One region of the Paenarthrobacter sp. TE3676 genome, then DNA from elsewhere that is predicted to be linked to it. Evidence: riboswitches for the same ligand, from Rfam matches in the RefSeq annotation. Region 1 holds a riboswitch; each other region holds the start of a gene.
What was found. Region 1 has a riboswitch for cyclic di-AMP ahead of ACZ881_RS14510 (M23 family metallopeptidase). Riboswitches for the same ligand answer to the same signal wherever they lie in the genome.

Region 1 (3,970 bases):
ACGCCGGCCGACCCCGAACCGGATTTTTCTAGCGGAGGGTGTAGAACGAGGAGGTGCCGGTGGACGCTACAGAGTGCAGCAGCGTTCCCTGGCCGGGGTTCAAAGCGCTGATCATCATGCCGTTGCCGACGTAGATGCCTACGTGGGCTCCGCCGTTCTGCATGACGAGGTCGCCGGGAGCAGGAGTGCTGGTGGGCGTCATGGCCGTCCAGGCGTTGACGCGGGGGATGCTGATTCCGGCCTGTGCGTAGACCCACTGGGTGAAGCCGGAGCAATCCCAACCGTTGGGTGTGGTTCCGCCCCAAACGTAAGGAGAGCCGATGCCGGTGTAGGCAATGGCGGCGAGACCGGAGGCAGCTGCACTGGAGGCCGAATCCTTGGCCTCGGAAGACTTTGCTGTAACTGCTTCCGCTGTTTCTTCGCTGGTGGCCGCTGCGCGCTCGGTAACCTGCGCTGCGCGCTGTACTACCTTGGGGGCTTCCAGGGTGGCCACGGTGGGGCTCTCGAAGGAAACGGTGGCTGTCGGTTCTGCGGTAATCACCGCGGTAGCAACCAGCTGTTGGGTGCTGGAGGCCTCCGACTTGGAAACGTCGGTGTCTGTTGCTTGTGCCGGCAAGCCGACGGTGAGGACGAGGCCTGAGGCTGCTGCCAGGACGGCGGCCTGACGGCCCACGGTACCTGCGTTGGAGGAAACAGCCTTGGAAAGAGTGTTCAACGGGTTCGTGCGAACCGTTTGGGCGCGATGGCGCGCAGGGGTAGTGCGTGATGACACGTAGGTAGCCTCTCCCAATGCCTGCGAGGTGAGCTGTCGGATTCGGATGGGAGTCATCCGGCCGCGCTGCTTCCAAGGAAGCTTTTGCGACTTAACCCCAAGGCCTTCTTTCGAAGGCCAGAAGTGGTTCCCCCGCCCCTGCCAGACGATTTATGCGAACGGACCTTGAGCGGTGGCAGAGCTAGGCAATCCACTCAAGTGCACCGGCCCCCTAAAAAGCCGATGCGCTCTGTACGCTACAACACTTGAAAGCGAATGTCACATTCAGGTCACGGGGCGTCCCGCGAATGCGAGAGGCAACCATCAACTGGCTTAGAGCCAGCCCATGGGGTCTACAACTTCACCGTTGACCTGGACCTCGAAGTGGAGGTGGCAGCCGGTGGAAGCGCCCGTGGTGCCGCTCAGGGCGACGGTGTCGCCGCGGTTTACGGTCTGGCCTACCTGGACGGTGAAGGACGACAGGTGGTTGTACGTGGTCTCGAGGCCATTGCCGTGGTCAACGACAACGCGGTTGCCTCCGCCGTACTCGTGCCATCCGGCGAACGTAACCTTGCCGGTGGCCGCTGCATGCACAGCCGTGCCGCACTGGGCAACGAAGTCCTGGCCACGGTGGAAGTCACCTGCGCCACCCGTGAGGGGGCTGATGCGGTAACCAAAAGGGGATGCCGTGGTGAGCGTGTCCAGGGGGCTGGCCATGCTGCCAACGGACGAGGCCCGCTGGATGCTCTCAGTCGACTGCGCGCTGAGCAGCTGCTTCAGCTTCCCATCGGGGTCGGCAGAAGTGGCGACGGCGGCGCGGCTGAAGTCGATCTTGGCTGACGCGGCGGCGGAAACCTCGGGCTGGCTGCCAGCGGGGGCGGCGACGGCGAGGGCAGACTCAGTCTGGCCTGATTCCGAAGTGGCCATGACGGGACTCGTGGCCGGCAGACCGACAGTCAGGGCAAGTCCGGTGGCGGCAAGCGCAACACCGGCCTTCTGCCCGACGCCGCTGGCAGCGGCGAAGTCGGCAACCTGGCGCAGCGGGCTCTTACGGCGGCGCACCTGACGCTCGGTGTCGCGAGGCCGGATCTCCGTTACGACGGTGGCTGGCCGCAGCTCAGCAGCGGGGCCGGACGCGCGGCGGCGACCCCTGACGTTCTGCGATGTCAAACTCTGTTCCTCTCTCAAAAGCCTGCGAAGTTAGCTGTCGGATTCGGGTCAGAGAGTACAAAGACCCGGTCCGCACGAGGCGCTCACGGCACACAGGTATCCCAAGAGGGACTTGCATACGTGGGCACTTCTGCTGCGGACTTCACCCCAAGGCTGCTTCTTTAGACAGCCGCTTGTGGTTCCCCCGCCTCTGCCAGTGGTGGGTGGCACACCTGATCCGCTGGCAGAGCTCGGCTCCGGATCAGGTAACGCTTTGGTATCAGCGCTAGTAGATAACTATAGGGGATTAAGGCTCTTGGTAATAAATTCGTTATCAACAGGAGCGGGGCAAGCGAAGGAGGCCCTTATCATCAATTCCGAAAAACCGCAGGTCACACGCGCGCCGAAGGCGCAAAAGTGAGGTTTGACACTGTGCTGGCCCGGTGCCGGTCAGCTGAGGGAGACGAAGACGTGCGCAGCAACTTCAGGAGGTAGCTCCAAGGCGCCCTCGATACCCGGGACGCGGACAGAGATGTACTCACCGACGCGCTCCAGCGACACTGTTGCGCCTGGACGGATTCCGCCCTCATCCAACTGGGTGAGAAGTTCCGGCTCGACTTGGATGGGCTCCGCAAGGCGGCTGACCACAACGCGGGAATCAGTGGCGTAGCCGTCCATGGCCTGCAGCAGATTGACATCCAGCCGGGGGAAGGGCTGGCTGGCGAGGCCACCAAGCGCCTCAAGCCCCGGGATGGGGTTGCCATAGGGAGACTCTGTGGGATGCTCCAGGAGCTCGTAAAGCCGGCGCTCCACGCGCTCACTCATGACATGCTCCCAGCGACACGCTTCATCATGTACGTAGGCCCAGTCCAAGCCAATAACGTCGGCCAACAGGCGCTCCGCAAGGCGGTGCTTGCGCATGACCTCTGTGGCGCGTTTCCGGCCCACTTCAGTGAGCTCCAGGTGGCGGTCGTTGGACACAATCACCAGGCCGTCGCGCTCCATGCGTCCGATGGTCTGGGAAACAGTGGGTCCGGAGTGGCGCAATCGCTCGGCAATGCGGGCCCGGAGAGCCACTATGTTTTCTTCTTCAAGCTCCAAAATGGTCCGAAGATACATCTCAGTGGTATCGATCAGATCCGTCATCCAGCTCAGCTCTCCTCGAACGCAGTTCCTTGCGTAATCTCCACCGTACCGCGTCCCCAGCAAGGGCGGACGGTGTGCACCGCCGCCCCATGAACGCCAACCACCAGCCTAGCTTATTTGGAATTACTCTGGATAATTCCGGTCGCATCCTGTTCGTTTGCATTCCACGTGGCGGACTATGACGGCTGCAGGTTCCTGCGCCCGGGCCGTGTCAGGCAGAATTAGGGTGTCGAAGGGGCAGTTGATGCCCCATGCCACCTCCCATCTCTAGCCGACACCCATTGGAGCCCTACGTGAGCGACAACAGCATCACCATTCCCGCCGATCTGCTGCCCAAGGATGGACGCTTCGGCGCTGGACCGTCCAAGGTTCGCCCGGAACAGATCGAAGCGTTGTCTGCCGCGTCGACCACCATCCTCGGCACCTCCCACCGTCAGGCTCCGGTCAAGAACCTTGTGGGCTCGGTCCGCGAAGGACTCAGCCAGTTCTTCCGCGCGCCTGTTGGCTACGAGGTTGTCCTCGGCGTTGGCGGCTCCACGGCGTTCTGGGACGTGGCTGCGTTTGGCCTGGTTGAGAAGAAGGCCCAGCACCTCTCATTCGGCGAGTTCGGCTCAAAGTTCGCTGCAGCTACCAACAAGGCACCGTTCCTTGATGCGTCGTCCATCATCAAGGCTGAACCCGGCACCCGCCCCGTGGCAGCGGCCGAAGCCGGCGTGGACGTCTACGCTTGGCCCCAGAATGAAACGTCAACCGGCGTGGCCGCTCCCGTAAAGCGCGTGCAGGGTGCCGACGAAGGCTCGCTGGTCCTCGTGGACGCCACCTCAGCGGCCGGCGGACTGGACGTTGACGTCGCCGAGTCGGACGTCTACTACTTCGCCCCGCAAAAGAACTTCGCCTCCGACGGTGGCCTCTGGCTGGGCCTGT
Region 2 (3,970 bases), on a different contig from region 1:
TCACACGAGTTACCTCATTGCCACTGATGCCGGGCCTGGGGATCCTTTCGAGAAAGTTCCGGAGATGTCCCGCCGCGCCCGGGGCATCCCGGTCTGGGCTGCACTCAGGCAGCTGGGCCGGGACGGCGTGATTTCCATGGTTGAGCGCCTGGCAGCAAATGCCCGTGCTTTGGCTGAAGGACTGTCCTCGATCCCTGGCGTGGAGGTGCTCAACGACGTCGTGTTCACGCAGGTCTCGGTGAGTTTCGGAAGCGATGACCGTACGCACCGGATCACCCAGCGGCTCATGGCCGAGGGCGCGGTCTGGATGTCCGGTTCTTCGTGGCGTGGCCGCGAGATCTTACGGATTTCGGTGAGCAATTGGACTACGGACGCCGGGGATGTCGCCGCGTCCATTGCAGCCGTGCGGGGTGCGGTGGAGGCCGAACCGGAGGCATAGCGTTCTTCGGCGCCGCACCTGTGAAACGGCAAAAACCGCGCCCGTTCCCGCCGTTCGCTCCAGTGGGTACTGGTGCGAACGGCGGCAACGGGCGCGGCAATCAAGCAGTCTGGCTTAGTACCAGTTGTTGGCCAAGTGGAAGCCCAGAGCGGCGGACGGGGATCCGTAACGCTCCTTGATGTAGTTCAGGCCCCACTTGATCTGGGTCTGGTAGTTGGTTTCCCAGTCAGCACCAACGGTAGCCATCTTGGAAGCAGGCAGGGACTGGACGATGCCGTAGGCGCCGCTGGAAGCGTTCATCGCCGTGGTCTTCCAGTTCGATTCCTTCTCCCACAGCGTGTTCAGGGCAGTCATCTCGCCCGGGCCCCAGCCGTAGTTGCCAAGGATGCTCAGTGCGTACGCCTTGGCAGCAGCGGGGTCGTCCACGGCCTTGGGGGCAGCAGCAGCAGCTGCGGCTTCCGCGGCGGCGGCGGCAGCAGCGGCGTCGGCGGCTTGCTTGGCAGCAGCGTCAGCAGCAGCCTTCTCAGCTGCGGCCTGGGCGGCAGCCTGGTCTGCGGCAGCCTTTTCGGCGGCGGCCTGCGCGGCTGCGGCCTGGTCTGCGGCAGCCTTTTCGGCGGCAGCCTTGTCAGCAGCTGCCTTTTCCGCGGCGGCCCTGTCGGCTGCGCCCTTTTCGGCGGCAGCATCCAGGGAAGCGGAGATCTCGGCCGACTTGTTCGTGTTGACCTGCGCACTGGACTGGGTTCCGGCTACGCGGCTGGCCTCGGGGAGGGTCAGTGCGGCATTGGCGGCGGTTCCGAGCGATGCAACGCCCAGTGCAGCTGCCACGACACCGGCTACGACGGACATGCGGTGGCCGGACTTACCCTGGCGGGCTGCGTTCTTGAGGACGGACTGCGACTTGGTGTGCGGTGCGTTGTGTTCGTCGCGGCGACGCGCGGAAGGGCGCGTCTGATCGTTAAATTCAGACATGTGATTACCTCTCAGCGCCTGCGGAGTTAGCTGTCGGGTTCGGATGAGGTCATCCGGCCGCGCATCATGCTGCGGCTTCACCCCAAGGGCCGGCCAAAAAGGCCTGGGCCCGGAGACTCTGGGTCCCCCGTCTCTGCCTCGGAGAAAGAACGGACTCCGGGAAGTGGCAGAGCTCGGCGCATCCCGGATGTGGGCCTGCTAGGGACGACCCACCCTTTCGACGGTACAGGAGGATTCCACAGAAGTCACATTTAGGTAACAGAGATCACGACGCCGGTGAGTCGCCTTGCCCGATTCGTTATAGGCCTTCGATGCTGACGGCGGGGAGTCGGAGGGCGAATTCCGTGCGACCCGGCCGCGAGGTCACTTCCACGCTACCGCCATGCGCTGAAACGATGGCCTCCACAATGGACAAGCCGAGTCCGGAGGTGCCCTCAGAGCCCGATCTTGCGGCATCAGCGCGGGCAAACCGGGAGAAGATCCTGCCTTGGAAATCTTTCGGAATTCCGGGGCCGTTATCCGTCACTGTCACCACGGCACTGCCATCGGCGGAGAGTATGACGCCTGTGACCACGGTGGTACCGGGATCCGTATGCTTGCGGGCATTGGACAACAAATTGCCCAGCACCTGATGAAGTTGGGTGGCATCGCCGCGCACAGTGATGGGCTCATCAGGGAGCTGGAGCTGCCAGATGTGATCCGGCGCCATGACTTTCTCGTCACTGACCGTTTCGATCACGAGCTGTGTCAGGTCCACGTCCTCAACTTTGACGGGCTGTCCCTCGTCCAACCGCGCCAGTAGAAGAAGGTCCTCCACCAAGGTGGTCATGCGTTCGGACTGGCTTTGGACACGCGCCAGCGACTTCCGGCCATCCTCGGTGAAGTTCTCCGTCATCCTTAGCAGCTCGGTGTAGCCCCGGATGGCGGTCAGGGGAGTCCGTAGTTCGTGCGAGGCATCGGCCACGAACTGGCGCACCTTGGTTTCGCTTTCCTGCCGTGCTTCCAGCGCGCTCGAAACGTTGTTCAGCATCTGGTTCAAGGCATAGCCGACGCTGCCCACTTCCGTTCCGGGGTGGGATGCCGACGGCGGTACGCGCACCGCAAGTGCCACCTCGCCGGCGTCGAGAGGCAGGCGCGAAACCTTCGTGGCCACCGCGGAGAGCTGCTCAAGCGGACGCATGGTCCGACGGATGATGACCGTTCCCACGAGCCCGATCACCACCAGCCCAGCCAGCGAGACCAGCACCATGGTCCACACCAGCGAGGCTTCTGCGCTCTGCTTGTCCTCCAGCGGCAGGCCCGTCACAATCACGTCGCCATAAGTGGTTTCGACTGCCACTAGCCGGTAATCGCCGTTGGACAGCGATCGGTCCACGGGTTGGTTGTCCGTGGGCAGCGACACCAGGACCTGCTCATCGTCTGCTGAGAGTGAGACGCGGTGACCTTGGGCGTCGATCAAACCCGAGCTTCGCACGGTGGAGCCGTCGATCCTCGCGTTGAGCGTGCCCGCCGCCTGCCCGCGCGCCTCCAATGGATCCGGCCTGCCGGGGGATGACGGAAAGTTCGACGGCGGCCTGCCGAAGTCATTCGCGCGGCTGGACGCCTGCTCCAACTGCCTGTCGAGCTGCCTGTTGAAGACCATGTCCATGGACGCGTAGCTGACCACCCCCACAGCAGCGCAAATGGCGATCAATAGTGCCATGGCCACCAGGACCAAGCGTGTACGCAGGTGCCAGGTGGAGGGATTGAGCCAACTGAGCTGAGTCTGTCCGGCCGACACTCCGGACTTCCTGGCCATTCGCGAGAGGGTGCCCAAGGGCTAGTCCGCAGGCTTGATGACGTAGCCGGCACCCCGGATGGTATGGATCATCGGGGGATGGCCGGCTTCGATCTTCTTGCGCAGATAAGAGATGTAGAGCTCCACGATGTTGGCCTGGCCGCCGAAGTCGTAATCCCACACACGGTCCAGGATCTGGGCTTTGCTGACAACTCGTTTGGGGTTCTCCATGAGGTACCGCAGTAGCTCGAACTGGGTGGCGGTGAGCGGAATATCCTGGCCGCCGCGGGTTACTTCCCGGGTATCTACGTTGAGCGTGAGGTCGCCGACCACCAGCTCGGCGGTGTCCATGGCAGCTACGCCCGAGCGCTGGACCAGGCGGTGGAGGCGCAGGAGGACTTCTTCCATACTGAAGGGTTTAGTGACGTAGTCGTCCCCGCCTGCTGCGAGTCCGACAATGCGGTCCTGCACGGCGTCCTTGGCGGTGAGGAACAGGGCGGGAACCTCCGGGGCGAAGGTGCGGATGCGGTTGAGGACCTCGACGCCGTCGAATCCGGGAAGCATGACATCCAGGACCAGCACGTCAGGGCGGAAGTCCTTGGCTAGCTTTACTGCTTCCGGACCATCGCCGGCGACCGCAACAGACCAGCCTGCCATACGCAGGCCCATGCTCATCAGCTCAGCGAGGCTGGGTTCGTCATCCACCACCAGGGCACGGATGGGGGAGCCGTCCGGATGGGACAGCTCGGGAAGGTTGTTGGTCATGGAGTGCGAGGAGGCCATGG
Region 3 (3,970 bases), on a different contig from region 1:
CCACGAGGATCCCGACATGCGCCAGGATGAGGACGAGGACCCCGCTGCATCCGCCAACCCCGACCCCCTCGACGGCAACGTCACCGGCTTGGAGCCGGGCGGCGGAGTCCCTCCCGGAGAAACCCCGCCGGCCGAGGGCAGCATGAGCAGCGATCAAGGCCACGAGGAGTAACACAGTCGCCAACCCGCGGCTCCGTTGGTACCCAGCGACATAGCAGCGGGTTGGCAACGTTCTAGCTGTTCGGCAGCTGCAGGATCTCCCCGAGATCGTATTCAGCGGGCTCCTCCAGTTGCGAGTACGTGCAGCTCTCGGGGGTCCTGTCCGGCCGCCACCTACGGAACTGCGTGGTGTGCCGGAACCTGTCGCCTTCCATGTAGTCGTACTTCACTTCGATCACGAGTTCGGGGCGCAGGGGCACGAACGAGAAATCCTTGCCCCCGCTCCACCGGCTTTGCGCGCCGGGCATGCGTGAACCCCCGGCAGCTTCGTCCTGGTTGGCCCACTCACCCCAGGGATGCTCGCTGAGTTCGACTTGATACGGCTCAAGCTCGGCCACCAGGGCCTCCCTCCGGGCCATGGGGAACGATGCCACCACTCCCACGTGATGCAGGCGGCCAGTGTCATCGTGGAGGCCGAGCAGCATCGAGCCAACAACCTTCGCGGTCTTGTGCCAGCGGAATCCGGCCACCACACAATCCGCCGTGCGCTCGTGTTTGGTTTTGAACATCACGCGCTTGTTGGGTTGATAGGCCCCGGTCAACGGCTTGGACAGCACCCCGTCCAGTCCCGCGCCTTCCAACTGCACGAACCATTCCTGCGCCCGCTCGAGATCCGTCACTGCGGGGGTCACATAGACAGGCGGCTCGGCCTTGGCGAGCGCACGCTCCAGGATGGCGCGGCGCTCGGAGAACGGCTTGTCCATGAGGTTCTCGTCGCCCAGCGCCAGGATGTCGAACGCAATCATGGAAGCCGGAGTCTTCTCGGCGAGCATCCTCACGCGGCTGTCGGCGGGATGGATCCTTTGCTGGAGTACCTCGAACTCGAGCCTCTTGCCCTCGATCAGGACGATCTCGCCGTCGATCACGCATTTGTCCGGCAGGTTCTTCCTGAGAGCCTCCACCACTTCGGGGAAGTAGCGGGTCATTGGCTTCTCGTTGCGGCTGCCCAGGATGATCTCGTCGCCATCCTTGAAGACGATGGTCCGGAATCCGTCCCACTTGGGTTCGTAGTGCCCAATATCGGGGATGGCCGGAACGGATTTGGCGAGCATGGGCGAGACGGGTGGCATCACAGGCAGGTCCATAGACAATGTCTACCTGCCGGTGCACCGCGAAGCTAGTGTTAGGCCATGGATATCTTGCTCGTGTTGGCGGCAGTGCTCGGATTCCCGGCCCTGCTGGCCGGCGTTTGGTACTGGTCATCGCGCCGGAGCAGCCAGGGCAAAGTCCGGCGTGGAGCCACCGGCGGAATGCTTGGAGTCGTGGAGGAAGTCTTCCGCCCGGAAACTCATCAAGCCGTGCAGATCCAGAAGATCCAGCATGAGTTGCCGGCTCCCTCACCGGCACCGAAGCCTAAGTCATAGAAACCCCTCGGTTGGGCAGGCCTACCGCCCGTTACATTAATGTGACTTTACTTTCCGGCTCATGTACCGTCGTAGAGCGACCCGTATGTCCGCTGGGCCGCTTCCGGATTGACGCCGAGCTCTGCCGCAATCCGGGATCCGCCAGACCCGCGGCAGAGGCGGGGGACCCACAGTTCCCGGGCTTGGTATCCAAGTCCTCGGGGTGAAGCCGCTTAGGCGGCCGGACGGCCTCGTCCGAACCCGACAGCTAACCTCGAAGGCGTTGAGAGGCAACCACCATGTCCCCAACCATGGATCAGCCGCGCCGCGCCCAGACTGAAGGCGAGCGCACCAAGCCAACCGGACGCCGTCGGGCCCAATCCAGCGGATTCCCCACCGGAAACCCAGATGACACTGGCGCCACTAACACTGAAGCTGCTGTTACAGGCACGGTTAACACAGGCACGACGCCGGAACCCGCCACTGCGGCCATGCCCACCACGGTGGCGCCTGCCACTCGTGCGGAAATTCGTGCAGCCGAGCGGGAGCGTGCAGCCCTTGCCGTGATTGCGCCTGAGGCCTCGGCCCCACAGCCGGCGCCCGAACCGTCCGAGCAGGCGGAACCCATGACTGCCGCGATACCTACGGGGCAGCCAGCGGCACGGAGGTCGACCCCACCGGGACCCCCTACCGCGGCAATCCCCATTGTGACCCCGGCAAGTGCGCCCCCTGCCAGCGCACCCCCTGCTGGCGTGGAGCCGGATCCTCAGGAGCTGAGCGCCCAGGAGCCCGCAACCGCAGCAATTCCAGTGGTGCAGGCTTCAACGCCGGAACCTGCCACGACGGCCATTCCGGTAGTGCCTTCCCGCGAAGAATCCACGAGCACCCCCGAAGCCGCCGAGTCACCGAGCAACGACTCGCCCCGCACCGAGTCCCTGCAAACCGAGTCACCTCGGGGTAAGTCTCAGGCGCAGCTTGCTGCCGCGGCAACGGCGTCGGCAGCACTGGCAAGCCGCAAGGATGTTCGCCGGCAGGCTGCCGCACCCGCTGCGGCACCCTCCGCGGCCAGGCCCAGCGTGGGGTCCACCTCATCCTTCGGCCGCGAACCCCACGCCGCCCTTCGGAAAGCAGCGTCGGTCAAGCACATGAGCCAGCGCATGGCCGTGGTTGCAGGTGCGCTTGGACTAGTACTGACGGCCGGGACTTTGGGGCAAGCCCTTGAGCTTCCGTTCTTCGGCCAGGAAACTCCTGCGCATGAAGCCAGCGGTGCCGACAGGAATTCGGGCTCCGCAGCCCCTGCGCCCAGTGCCTCGTATTCCACGGCTTCCGCACCATCAGCGTCGTCGCCATCAGCCTCTTCACTTGCCACAGCGTCCTCGGAGGCCGGCCAGCCCGCGACATTAGCCGAGGCACCCACGGCCGGGTCGTCGTCGCCGGCTCCGACCCCGAAGGTGTCCCTTGCCAACCCGGTTTGGGTTCCATCGGCTGTCCCCTCCTCAGTCCCGGCCGTCCCTGGGGTGATAAGCCCAGCCCCCACCCAGCCAGCTCCCGCGCCGAGCGAGGTGCCGTCGGACACGGTAACCACACCGCCCACGACTCCGACGCCCACAACCTCACCAACCCCGACGGTCACACCAACACCGACGCCGACGCCCACACCAACGGAAACTGCAACCCCGACGTCCAAGCCCCGGCCGAGCAAGCCGCAGGCCGCCTCGGCTCCCCAGCCCAGCGAATCTGCGCTTCAAGACATCCTGGACGCAGCCCAGAAGGTCCTCGGTTGAGCACCCGCCTGCCCCGTACCTCCACTCACGCGGGGTGGCATAGCCGGTACTGCAGCAGCAGCCGGACTGCCGCTTTCCGTCGCCGGATGGGACGTTGGAGCTGCCAGCGTTTGCGGCGCTCGTAGGCTCAGATCCGCGGCCGCCCGGCCCAGCGCCGAGCCTTCAGGGCCGCATGTAACTCGAGCCGGATCGCGCCACTCAACGGATCAGCACCGATGAGTTGGCGGATCCGGCCGAGCCGGTTGTAGATGCTGCTCCGGTGGAGGTGAAGTTTGGCGGCGACGTCCTGCACCGAGCCGTCATTGTCATAGAGCAGTTCCAGGACAGGCAGGAGTTCGCCGTTTTTGTCCTGGTCCTCAAGGGCCTGAAAATGCACCGATCCTGTGTCATCCCAGCCTCCGGGTGCCACCAGACGATCGAAAAGTTGATAGACACCAACGGTCCGGCTGTCCACGAGCTCACCTAGCGGGAGGTCCACGGCGGCCGCCTGCGCAGCAACCTTCGACTGACGGTAAGCGCCCGATAGCTGCCGGATGACTTGGAAGGGTTCACTGATGCCCAGGATCACCCTGTCCACCTTGCGGCCAGCGCGCTTCGCAAGCTCCAGTTGATAATGCACCAGCA
Region 4 (3,970 bases), on a different contig from region 1:
ACACACTCCGGCCATTTATTTGCGGCCGCTTGGGGAACTCGGACGCGATCCCACGCGATGCCGTAAGGCACACACGTCAAGGAGGAACCAAGCAGTGTCACTCACGCCTGATTCCGGCACGGAGCGCACCACCACCGTGGTCATCGGAGCCGGCCTGTCCGGCTTGGCAGTTGCCAGCGAGCTCAGCCGCTATGGCGTGGGCTCCATCGTCGTAGACGGGTTTGGTGCACTGTCCACCGCAGGGCCTTCCGTCCACACAGGCATGCTTCAACGCACCGAGGTGGCCGATCCTGCAGCCATGCAAGAACGCAACGAAATCCTCCGACACCTTCGGAACTACGCCGCCAACCACCAACTGGACGTTCGCAACACCACCCGTGCCGTCCGCCTTGATTTCCTGGGGTCAGACCCCTCCCGGCAGATCGGGTACGGATTGGCGGCCAGCATGACCACGGCCGGTCTCAGAACAGGCCTCCACGTATCCGGCCCCCTCGAATCCACTCCACGCCAGTGGGCAGTCCACACGGCCCACGGCGTCCTCTTGGCAGACCACGTAGTAGTCACACGCTGTGCCCAAAGCCAGTTGCGGCGCATGCTCGCCGAACTTGGGATAGCCGTTGGCCAGAACTTCGCGGCCGCCATGCGGGCGGTAGGGATGCACCTGGTGGGCGTTGGGGACCTCATCACCCCGTCTCCCAAGGAAGTGCTGCGGCAAGCCAAGGCAGTGGGCCAAGCCATCTCCTCAAAGGTTGCCCTGCCCGCAGGTCCGGGCGTCGCCCTCGCCTAGGGGCACTACACCTAGGGGCACTACGCCTAGGTGCCCCCACGGGCCCCGCCGCCCACGCGACTATCGACCCGCCGTCGAACGTTCCCCGCTGAACATTAATAAACAGAACTTAACGCCAAAGGCCGGTGCCTCCAAAGACAATAGTCTTTGAAGGCACCGGCCTTTGAACTGAAGCGTGAGGCTTTATGCGCCAGCGCGTACGTAGGTCAGGGGACCCGTTGCGGTCAACCAGCTGATCGGGTGGATACCCGTCTGGTTGCCGTTGATGCCACCGCTGATTGCCTGGCCGTTGCCGATGTAGATAGCAACGTGGCCGGACTGGACGATCATGTCACCGGGCTGGGGATCGCTAACGACCTTGCCGTAGTTCATGAACTGCATGGGACCGAGGTCGCCTACCGGGATGCCAGCGGAGCCGAGAGCCTTCTCGACCATGGCGGTGCAGTCCTGGAAGACGCCGATCTGTGCGTAAGCGGAGGCAACCATGGCTGCGTTGACGCCGCCAACGGCGGGAGCAGCAGCTACAGGAGCAGGGGCAGCCGGTGCGGCAGCAACAGGAGCAGCAACCGCAGCCTGGGCGGCGACGGGAGCTGTTGCAGCAGCAGTGGTGACGGCTGCCTTCTGGACCACAGGGGCCTCAACTACGGGAGCCGGCTTTTCGATGACCGGAGCTGCTACGGAAGCAACGGCCGGACGCTCGAAGTTGACGGTAGCCGTCGCCAGGGCGGTAACAACCTTGGTGGGTGCCTCTGAAACGGTCTCAGCGACCGTTGCGGGGCTGGAGTCGCGCTGAACCGGAGCCTCAGCTGCGTGAGCAGCAATGGAGCCGGTCAAAACGAGGCCCGAGGCTGCTGCGATAACAGCTGCCTGGCGGCCAGCGCCGGAAGCGTTGCTGGCTACTGCCTTCGAGATGGAGATGAACGGATTAGGACGTACGCTGTCCGCCTTACGACGGCCGCGAAGAATGCGTGAAGACATGAAAGAGCCTCTCCCGATGCCTGCGAGGTTAGCTGTCGGATTCGGATGGGAGTCACCCGGCCACTATCCCCCGCTGTTCAGCGGAAGCTTCGTGACTTCACCCCAAGGCACGCTCGAAAGCGGCCTAAATTGGGTTCCCCGTCTCTGCCGTAGGTTTGTCTGCGAACGGATTCCGGACTGCGGCAGAGCTAGGCAATCAGGCCGGAAGTGCCCGCTACGTGGAACAGGCACAGGTACTACCGTACGCGATGATTCCTCCGAAGTCACATTTAAGTAACGGGAAGTGGGCTTCTGGCGTGTCGCAGTGTCCGTTTCGAGATATTCGCAGGTACGTAGAAAACCGCGTTATTCCGCGGAAGTATCGCCATCAGGGCTGTTGGAAGCTGCAAGTTTCTTCCGTGCGGTAACAGCAAGGTAAATAACGAGACCCACAGCAACAACAGCCAGCCCGACAATGCTCCACGGGAAGGGTTGGGAGGCGTCAGCGGCAGGCTCGCTGCTGCCCGTTCCCGGCGCTGCGGTACCCGCCGTCGGTACTGCGGCTGACGGCGCCGACACCGACGGCGAGGCACCCACCGGGCCACTCGCCGTCGTCGTGCTTCCCGCGGCGGCCGTGAACGTGAAGGTGCCCTCAATGGGGTGGGAATCCGAGCTGACTACACGCCATACCACGGTGTATTCACCAGCTGGAGCGCCCTCGCGAAGCTTTTGTACAGCCTGACTATCAATGATTTCGACCGGACCGTCCGCCCAGTTCTCACCGCCGGACGTCACGGTGACGCCGGAACCAATCGCGAGCGGGCGGTTGTTGAACGTGATGGAGACCGACGCCGGGACTTCCGCCACGCTGGCACCGTTGGCTGGCGCGGTTGACTCGGCGACGTCGTGCGCGGACGCCGGAGCCGCGGAAAACAGCAAGGCGGACGCGAAAGCAAGGGCAGCGACGACGGCGGCCAGAAGCGGGCGGATGGTACGCATGGGGCGGTTTCTCCTAGTGTTGGCTTCCTTACAGACTAGGCGAATGGTTCAAAGGGCCCACACCGGACAACATAGGATTTGAGAGCAAACTCCCCTCGATCCCCGGAGACCTTCATGCTCAAACAAGGTTCTGCAATCGACCGCTACTTCAAAATCTCCGAACGTGGATCCACGTATTCGCGGGAAATCCGTGGCGGCTTCGCGACCTTCTTCGCCATGAGCTACATCGTGGTGCTGAACCCGCTGATCCTCTCCGGACCCGACTCGAGTGGCGCGTCGCTGGGCTTCACGGCCGTGGCAGCCACCACGGCGTTCGTTGCCGGCATCTTGACCATCCTCATGGGCGCGTGGGCCAAACATCCGTTTGCCGTGGCCACAGGCTTGGGCGTCAACGCCTTCGTGGCAGTCACTGTGGCTTCCCATCCCGGGTTGACTTGGCCGGACATGATGGGGCTCGTGGTGCTGTCCGGCATCACCATGCTCATCCTGGTGCTGACCGGTTTCCGAACAGCCGTGTTCAAGGCGGTTCCGGAGGCCCTGAAGACGGCAATCGTTGTGGGCATCGGCCTCTTCATCGCACTCATTGGCCTGGTCAACGCCGGTTTCGTCCGCCGCATCCCTGATGCCGCCGGCACCACCGTTCCGTTGGGCCTGGGCGTGGACGGAAAGCTCATGGGCTGGCCGACACTCGTTTTCGCAGTGGGCTTGATCCTGACCATCGCCTTGGTGGTCCGAAAGGTCCGCGGCGCCATCCTGATCGGCATCGTGGTCTCCACTGCGCTGGCCGCCATCCTCGAATTTACGCTGCACATCGGCCCAAGCTTTGACGGAACCAACGTCAACCCCCGCGGCTGGTCATTGGTGGCCCCCACGCTCACCGAATGGGGCGCCCCGGATCTGTCCCTCATCGGCAAGGCCAACCCTTTCGGTGCTTTTGAACACCTCGGCTTCATCGCGGCGGCTTTGCTGGCATTCGTGATCCTCCTAAGCATCTTCTTCGACGCCATGGGCACCATGGTTGGGCTGGCCAACGAGGCCGGAACCGTGGACAAAGACGGCAACATCCCCAACGTTGACCGCGTCCTTCAGGTTGATGCCCTCGGTGCAATCGTGGGCGGCGGAGCTTCCGTTTCCTCCAACCAGATTTTCGTCGAGTCCGGCGCCGGCATTGGAGAAGGTGCCCGAACCGGCCTCGCCTCGATCGTCACCGGTGTCCTCTTCCTGGTG

Region 2: it holds a riboswitch for cyclic di-AMP, as region 1 does, so the genes downstream of both, ACZ881_RS04255 (aggregation-promoting factor C-terminal-like domain-containing protein) here and ACZ881_RS14510 (M23 family metallopeptidase) in region 1, are expected to answer to the same signal.
Region 3: it holds a riboswitch for cyclic di-AMP, as region 1 does, so the genes downstream of both, ACZ881_RS19790 (hypothetical protein) here and ACZ881_RS14510 (M23 family metallopeptidase) in region 1, are expected to answer to the same signal.
Region 4: it holds a riboswitch for cyclic di-AMP, as region 1 does, so the genes downstream of both, ACZ881_RS06215 (NlpC/P60 family protein) here and ACZ881_RS14510 (M23 family metallopeptidase) in region 1, are expected to answer to the same signal.

What each region holds. Positions count from the first base shown of each region.
Region 1 is NZ_JBWBQU010000005.1:373,856-377,825, forward strand. Features, by position in the region: gene ACZ881_RS14505 (C40 family peptidase) at 29-772, opposite strand; cyclic di-AMP (ydaO/yuaA leader) riboswitch at 777-939, opposite strand; gene ACZ881_RS14510 (M23 family metallopeptidase) at 1,085-1,921, opposite strand; cyclic di-AMP (ydaO/yuaA leader) riboswitch at 1,926-2,140, opposite strand; gene ACZ881_RS14515 (iron-dependent transcriptional repressor DtxR) at 2,351-3,046, opposite strand; gene serC (phosphoserine transaminase) at 3,340-3,970, shown strand, end outside.
Region 2 is NZ_JBWBQU010000002.1:87,868-91,837, reverse strand. Features, by position in the region: gene ACZ881_RS04260 (pyridoxal phosphate-dependent decarboxylase family protein) at 1-439, shown strand, start outside; gene ACZ881_RS04255 (aggregation-promoting factor C-terminal-like domain-containing protein) at 554-1,408, opposite strand; cyclic di-AMP (ydaO/yuaA leader) riboswitch at 1,412-1,573, opposite strand; gene ACZ881_RS04250 (sensor histidine kinase) at 1,707-3,206, opposite strand; gene ACZ881_RS04245 (response regulator transcription factor) at 3,228-3,968, opposite strand.
Region 3 is NZ_JBWBQU010000009.1:98,138-102,107, reverse strand. Features, by position in the region: gene ACZ881_RS19805 (DUF6480 family protein) at 1-172, shown strand, start outside; gene ACZ881_RS19800 (ATP-dependent DNA ligase) at 234-1,304, opposite strand; gene ACZ881_RS19795 (hypothetical protein) at 1,350-1,583, shown strand; cyclic di-AMP (ydaO/yuaA leader) riboswitch at 1,713-1,859, shown strand; gene ACZ881_RS19790 (hypothetical protein) at 1,862-3,346, shown strand; gene ACZ881_RS19785 (PucR family transcriptional regulator) at 3,474-3,970, opposite strand, start outside.
Region 4 is NZ_JBWBQU010000002.1:495,142-499,111, forward strand. Features, by position in the region: gene ACZ881_RS06210 (FAD-binding protein) at 95-787, shown strand; gene ACZ881_RS06215 (NlpC/P60 family protein) at 971-1,765, opposite strand; cyclic di-AMP (ydaO/yuaA leader) riboswitch at 1,769-1,936, opposite strand; gene ACZ881_RS06220 (copper resistance CopC family protein) at 2,111-2,743, opposite strand; gene ACZ881_RS06225 (NCS2 family permease) at 2,858-3,970, shown strand, end outside.